3 regions of the Arthrobacter sp. E1SS-5 genome follow, and region 3 is predicted to be linked to each of the others. Evidence: riboswitches for the same ligand, from Rfam matches in the RefSeq annotation. Region 3 holds a riboswitch; each other region holds the start of a gene.
What was found. A riboswitch is a leader RNA that binds a small molecule or an ion and turns the genes downstream of it on or off. The one in region 3 is predicted to bind S-adenosylmethionine.
Positions count from the first base shown of each region.

Region 1: linked by a shared signal. The riboswitch ahead of ACIGJD_RS02570 (cobalamin-independent methionine synthase II family protein) and the one ahead of ACIGJD_RS06535 (bifunctional o-acetylhomoserine/o-acetylserine sulfhydrylase) in region 3 are both predicted to bind S-adenosylmethionine.
Region 2: linked by a shared signal. The riboswitch ahead of ACIGJD_RS12650 (aminotransferase class V-fold PLP-dependent enzyme) and the one ahead of ACIGJD_RS06535 (bifunctional o-acetylhomoserine/o-acetylserine sulfhydrylase) in region 3 are both predicted to bind S-adenosylmethionine.

Region 1 covers NZ_CP172703.1:515,379-517,696, forward strand. The annotation lists gene ACIGJD_RS02570 (cobalamin-independent methionine synthase II family protein) at 37-1,245, opposite strand; SAM riboswitch class I at 1,259-1,363, opposite strand; gene ACIGJD_RS02575 (M14 family zinc carboxypeptidase) at 1,599-2,318, shown strand, end outside.
Region 2 covers NZ_CP172703.1:2,722,756-2,725,073, forward strand. The annotation lists gene hisN (histidinol-phosphatase) at 29-841, shown strand; SAM riboswitch class IV at 994-1,107, shown strand; gene ACIGJD_RS12650 (aminotransferase class V-fold PLP-dependent enzyme) at 1,145-2,318, shown strand, end outside.
Region 3 covers NZ_CP172703.1:1,418,782-1,421,099, forward strand. The annotation lists gene ACIGJD_RS06530 (VOC family protein) at 68-706, opposite strand; SAM riboswitch class IV at 858-973, shown strand; gene ACIGJD_RS06535 (bifunctional o-acetylhomoserine/o-acetylserine sulfhydrylase) at 1,019-2,318, shown strand, end outside.

The sequences.
Region 1 (2,318 bases), 900 kb from region 3:
GGAAGGAACAGCCGGCGCGGCGGCACGGCCGGCCGTTTACCAGAGGCGCCTGGTGGCGCGGCGGGCGCCCTCGCCCAGTGCTTCCAGCTTGGCAAAGGCGATCTGCGGGTGGACCCTGCCGCCCAGGCCGCAGTCAGTGGAGGCAATGACGTTTTCCCTGCCCACGACGTCGGCAAAGCGGACAATGCGGTCCGCCACCAGGTCCGGGTGCTCCACCACATTGGTGGCATGCGATACGACGCCCGGAATGATCACCTTGCCTTCCGGGAGTTTGGTGTCCTCCCAGACCCGCCATTCGTGTTCGTGGCGCACGTTGGCGGCCTCGAAGGAGTAGGCGCCGGCGTTGACCTGCAGCACGGACCCGATGATGTCCGCGAACGGGATGTCGGTGGTGTGCGGGCCGTGCCAGGAGCCCCAGCAGACGTGCAGCCGGATCTGTTCCTGCGGGAGGTCCCGGAGGGCCCAGTTGGTGGCCTCGACGCGCAGCTGGATGAACTTCAGGTAGTCCTCCAGGGAGGGCTCGGGGTTGATTTGGTCCCAGCTCTCGGCCAGGGACGGGTCATCGAGCTGCACGGTGAGGCCGGCGTCGATGATCGCCTTGTATTCCTCCCGCATGGCGTCGGCGCAGGCGTAGACCAGTTCCTCGTCCGTTTTGTAGTACTCGTTGGCCACCCGGGCGCAGGAGCCGGGGGAGAGCGAGGCCACGAAACCGTCGGAGAGGCCCGCGGCGGCGAGCCCGGTCTTCAGGTTCCTGATGTCCGACGCTACAAGGTCCTGGCCCGTGTAGGTCAGCGGCCCGGCGATCTTGGGCTGGGTGACCGACTTGCGGTGCGAGAGGATGCCCGAGGACGGGTCGTTATAGGCCTCGTTGAACTTTTGCCGGTCGCGGCGGTCCGGGAAGGAGGTCAGGACGATGTGGCCCGGCGAGGAGCGGTGCACCTGCGAGTCGGCCCAGCGGTCCACGTTGGTCGGTTCCAGGCCGCCGAGTCGGGAGAACGAGTAGTTCCACCAGGCACCGTAGTCCACGGAACTGGACATGGTGTGGCCGTACTCGCCGTCGTTGGCGATGTCGACGCCCAGGTCTTTTTGGCGCTGGACAATGTCCGCCACCGAGGCCTCAAGGAGATCAAGGAATTCCGGGGTGATGCCGTCGGCTTCCTTGGCCGCATTGGCTGCGATGAGTTCCGGGGTGCGGGGCAGGGAACCGGCGTGGGTGACGCGGATGTGGTCGGTGTTCAGGGACATGCTGGAATCTTCCTTTCCATCGGTCCTGGCAGTAGCACCTTCGACCAGCAGGGCTCCTGCTGGACCGTGGTTGCTGCGGCGTCATCGAGCCAGGTCTCTCGGCCGCTCCGGATGGTTCCCTCCCACCTAAATCGACACCGCTGCGCGCGGGCAAGTCCGGTCCGCTTTGTGTCGCGCCAGTAGGCCTGATCTCACCCCTGCTGTCCTCTTGGCATGCTTACAGGTTTCGTCCAGCGTATTGACAGATTCTGTCCAGCTTGGTTGGCTCTTTGTCACAGCCGAAATGGGGAACATGGCGGCTGCGCACCCACTGCACCCAAGAACCACCGCACTCAAAGAAGAGGTCATCCACCGTGAATAAATCCCTGGCAACCTTCAGGAACCTTGCCCTTTCCGGCGCCTTGGCGCTGGCCGTCGTGGCGGGACCGGCTCCGCTGGCGAACGCGGTGGGCGAAGGCCCCGGCTACGACGGCAACGGCCAGATCACCACGACAAAACTGGCCACCTATGACCAGATGGTTTCCTTCCTGAAGGACCAGGATGCCAAGCAGCCCGCCATGGAACTGGAAGTCATCGGCCAGACCGTGAAGGGCCGGGACATCCACCTGGTCAAGTACATCTCGGACCCGGCCAAGCCCACCATCCTCTACCTGACGCAGCAGCACGGCAACGAACAGCTCACCACCGAGGGGGCCATGGAGTTCATCAAGCACCTGGGTACCGGCAAATCGGCGGACATCCTCAAGGGCGTGAACATCCTGGTGCTGCCCATGCTCAACGCGGACGGCGCCATGGGGGACGTGAACTTCTCCCTGGACAACTACCTCGCCAAGGGGGACCGGCATCTCACCCGCTACAACGCCGAGGGTGTGGACCTGAACCGCGACCACGTGGCCAAGATCCAGCCGGAGACCCAGGCGCTGCACAACAACGTGATGCGCAAGTACCGGATCGACTACATGATTGACCTGCACCACCAGGGCACCCGCGCTGAGCGTGACGGCAAGCTGGTCTCCGGCTCCATCCTGTACCCCACCACCCCCAACGCAGATCCCGCCGTCGTCGAAAAGTCG
Region 2 (2,318 bases), 1.3 Mb from region 3:
AAGCGTGGGCAGACGGTAGTTTGGAACCATGATCCAACCCGCTTCGAGCTACAACGATGACCTGCGCCTGGCACATGTCCTGGCCGACTCCGTGGATGACCAGACCATGAGCCGCTTCAAGGCCCTGGACCTCCACGTTGAGACCAAGCCGGACCTGACGCCGGTCACCGATGCGGACAAGGCCGCCGAGGAAGCGATCCGCGGGCAGCTCTCGCGTTCCCGCCCCCGTGACGCGGTCCTGGGCGAAGAGTTCGGCAGCACTGGCCACGGTTCGCGGCGCTGGATCATCGACCCCATCGACGGGACCAAGAACTTTGTCCGCGGCGTTCCGGTCTGGGCTACCCTGATCGCCCTGGTTGACGAGGGAGAGCCGGCGGTGGGCGTGGTCAGCGCCCCGGCCCTGGGCAAGCGCTGGTGGGCGGCGAAGGGGATGGGCGCGTACATGGGCAGGTCCCTGGCGGCTGCCACACGGCTCCGCGTCTCCAACGTCTCCAGCCTCGCCGATGCCTCCCTCTCCTACTCCAGCCTCACCGGCTGGAAGGAACGGGGAAACCTCGACGAGTTCCTGGGCCTCACCGAAGACGTGTGGCGGACACGCGCCTATGGCGATTTTTGGTCGTACTGCATGGTGGCCGAGGGCTCCGTGGACATTGCCTGTGAACCGGAGCTGAACCTCTACGACATGGCCGCCCTGGTGCCGATCGTGGTGGAGGCCGGCGGCCGTTTCACGTCCCTGGAAGGCGAGGACGGCCCCTTTGGCGGGAACGCCCTGGCCACCAACTCCATCCTGCACTCAGAGGTGCTGCACCGCCTGAACCCTTACCTGGATGATTTGCTGTAACGGTTGACTTTTCTACGGGAAAACGAATAAAGCGACGGCGGGCACCTCCCAAAGGAGGTGGCCGCCGTCGTTTATTCGGCAGCGCGTAACAAAGGGCTTAACAATCGCTGCAGGTTCAGCCTTGGCCGCCGCATGTCCTACGCTTTTATCCAGGTCACGAGTGCCAGCGCTAAACCCCGGTTTGCTGGCCGGCAACCCTCCATTCGCGGTGGGGTGCCCCGGGTGACGACCAGGCCGGTCCGGAGCGGATGCGGCAAGCGCGGATTCCACTATGCCGGAGTCCTGTATTCAAGTGAGGTCTCTGTGACAACTGCCACCGTCTCCCCCCAGCCCGCCACCACCGAATCGGCCGTTGCTGCTGAACGCCACGCCGTTGCCGGACGGCCCCTCGCGGCGGTCACCGGCGCGGAAATCCAGGCGCCGCTCATTACCGGCGGCCACGTGCGCTACGCGAACCTTGACTATGGCGCATCCGCCCCGGCGCTCTCCGTGGTGTCCGCCTACCTGAACGAGATCCTGCCCTACTACGCCAGCGTCCACCGCGGGGCAGGGTACGCCTCCCAGATCAGCACCTCGGTTTACGAGAACGCGCGCAGCATTGTCCGCGATTTCGTTGGGGGCCGCCCGGACGACTCGGTCATCTTCACGCGCAACACCACGGATTCGCTCAACCTGCTGGCAGGTTGTCTTCCCATCAGAGATGGCCGGCCCGCCGGCGATGTGCTCTACCTGGACATCGAACACCACGCCAACCTGCTGCCCTGGCAGGGCGTACCGCACCGGAGCATCGTGGCGGCAGAGACGGTCGCTGGCACCGTTGACGCCGTCCGCGCGGAGCTGGAGCAGGGCGGGGTCAGCCTGCTGGCAGTCACCGGCGCTTCAAACGTCACCGGCGAGATCCTTCCCATCCGGGCCCTGGCCGCGCTGGCCCACCAGCACGGGGCACGGATCGTGGTGGATGCTGCCCAACTCGCACCGCACCGCCGGGTGGACATCAGCGCCGACGGCATCGACTACCTCGCGTTTTCCGGCCACAAGCTGTACGCACCGTTCGGCGCCGGCGTCCTGGTGGGACGCCCTGACTGGTTGGACGCGGGCGTCCCGCACCTTGCCGGCGGCGGCGCGGTGAAGGAAGCAAGGCTCGACGGCGTCAGCTGGGCCAGCGGGCCGGCACGCCACGAGGGGGGCTCACCGAACGTCCTCGGAGCCGCCACCCTGGCCCGCGCCACACAGGTCCTCGCGGGGCTGGACCAGGACCGGTGGCACGCCCACGAATCGGCCATCCGCTCCTTCCTCGTGGAGGGCCTGCAAAACATCAACGGGGTCACGGTCCACCAGATCTTTAAGGACAGCAACCCGGAAACGGACACCATCGGCGTGGTCAACTTCTCCGTCGAGGGCTACGACGCAGGACTGGTGGCTGCCTACCTCGCCGCCGAGCACGGCGTGGGCCTGCGCGATGGACGCTTCTGCGCCC
Region 3 (2,318 bases):
TGGCGGCCGAAGATTATCCGGGCATGGACCCGGCGCACCCATCTCCGAAGGGAACAGGGCTGGAGCGTCAGAGAGTGACAGCCCCGTTGGCGGTTTCGAACGTGACCGACAGGATGCCGGGCGTTCCGTGCGGGGCGACCCACTCGACAGCAACATCCTCAAGCGGCTTCTCCACCGGCTCACCCAGCCACTCCGTGACACGGGACGCGGAGCCCGCGATGGTCAGGCAGCTCATTTTGAGGCTGCTCTCGTAGGCGTTGGACGGGTGAAGTGAGGGATCACCCTCCCACTTGAGCATGTACGGGACCTGGGGATCGGCGATGAGGCCCAGGATGCCAATCTGCTTCCAGACCAGCTCCCGCCCGTCCGGGAACTTGCGGTTGCCGTTGACGGCGGACCGGCCGAGGCGTTCCTCGAAGGGGGCGAGGTCGTCCACTTCGACGCACCAGCCCATCCAGCCGCCGCCTGCCGCGGAACGGGCCCGTACGGCCTGCCCAAACGGTGCCTTGTCCGATGCAGGGTGGTCCAGGACCTCCACAACCTCGAGGTACTTGTGACCGGCGAGCGGGATGATCATATTCCGGGTTCCGAACCGGGGGTGTACCCCGCCCTTCACTGCCTCAACGCCGAGGGCAGTTGCAATACGTTCGGTGGTGGCCGCGAGGCCGTCGTGTTCACAGGCGTAAGAGACGTGATCCATGCGCATGGCAACATCTTGGCACTTTGTGATGCGGCTCTCAGCTAAGGGTACCCTTACTGGATTTGCGCGCCGTCAGAGGACATGGAAAGGCCGCCTAAAAGACCATGTTCGTCACAATCCTGTTCATCACAACGGCGCTGTTCCTAGACTTGCCGCAGGTCATGAGTGCCAGCGCCAAGCCCCGGCTCTGCTGGCCGGCAACCCTCCATCCGCGGTGGGGTGCCCCGGGTGAAGACCTGGCTGTCCGGCAAGAGCCGGAAGCAAGCGCGGCCCGCACTGCCGGTGAGCATGCCGGGCCCATGTCAAAGGAGATTTTGGATGTCCAACGGTTGGTCCTTCGAAACCCGCCAAATCCACGCCGGCCAGGAAGTGGACAGTGCCGCGGGAGCCCGTGCCCTGCCCATCTACCAGACCACGTCCTTCGTGTTCCCTACGGCCGAGAGCGCAGCAAACCGCTTCGCACTGTCCGAACTGGCGCCCATCTACACCCGCATCGGCAACCCCACGCAGGACGCCGTGGAACAGCGGATCGCCAGCCTTGAAGGCGGCCTTGCTGCGCTGCTGCTCAGTTCCGGCCAGGCCGCCGAAACGTTCGCGGTCCTGAACATCGCGGAGGCCGGCGACCACATCGTGGCCAGCCCCAGCCTCTACGGCGGTACCTATAACCTGTTCGCCCACACCCTGAAGAAGTTCGGCATCTCCGTTACGTTCGTGGAGGACCCCGACAACCTGGACCAGTGGCGCAACGCCGTCCAGCCCAACACGAAGCTCTTCTTTGGTGAAGTGGTCTCCAACCCGCGCCAGGACGTCCTGGACATCGAGGGCATCTCAGAGGTCGCCCACCAGGCCGGCGTGCCCCTCATCGTGGACAACACCCTCTCCACCCCGTACCTGATCCGCCCGCTGGAGTGGGGAGCGGACATCGTGATCCACTCAGCCACCAAATATCTGGGCGGCCACGGCACAGCCATTGCCGGCGTGATCGTCGATTCCGGCAAATTCGATTTCAGCAAGGACCCGGAACGGTTCCCAGGCTTCAACACCCCGGATCCCACCTACAACGGACTGGTCTACGCACGCGACCTGGGAGCCGGCTGCGCGTTGGGGGCCAACCTTTCCTACATCCTCAAGGCGCGCGTCCAGCTCCTGCGCGACCTGGGCTCGGCGGTCTCGCCCTTCAATGCCTTCCTGATTTCCCAAGGCCTGGAGACATTGAGCCTGCGGGTGGAACGCCACGTGGCCAACGCCACGGAAGTGGCGCGCTGGCTTGAGGCAAGGGACGACGTCGAATCGGTCGCCTACGCGGGGCTGCCGTCCAGTCCCTGGTACGAGCGTGGCCGCAAGTACGGGCCCAAGGGCACGGGCGCCGTTGTCGCCTTCAACCTGGCCGGCGGAGCGGAGGCGGGCAAACGCTTCGTCGACGCCCTGGAACTGCACTCCCATGTGGCCAACATCGGCGACGTGCGCTCCCTGGTCATCCACCCGGCGTCGACCACGCACAGCCAGCTCTCGCCGGAGCAGCAGGCAGTGGCCGGGGTGCACCCGGGACTCGTCAGGCTTTCCGTGGGCCTGGAACACATCGACGACATCCTCGCCGACCTGGAAGCAGGCTTTAGGG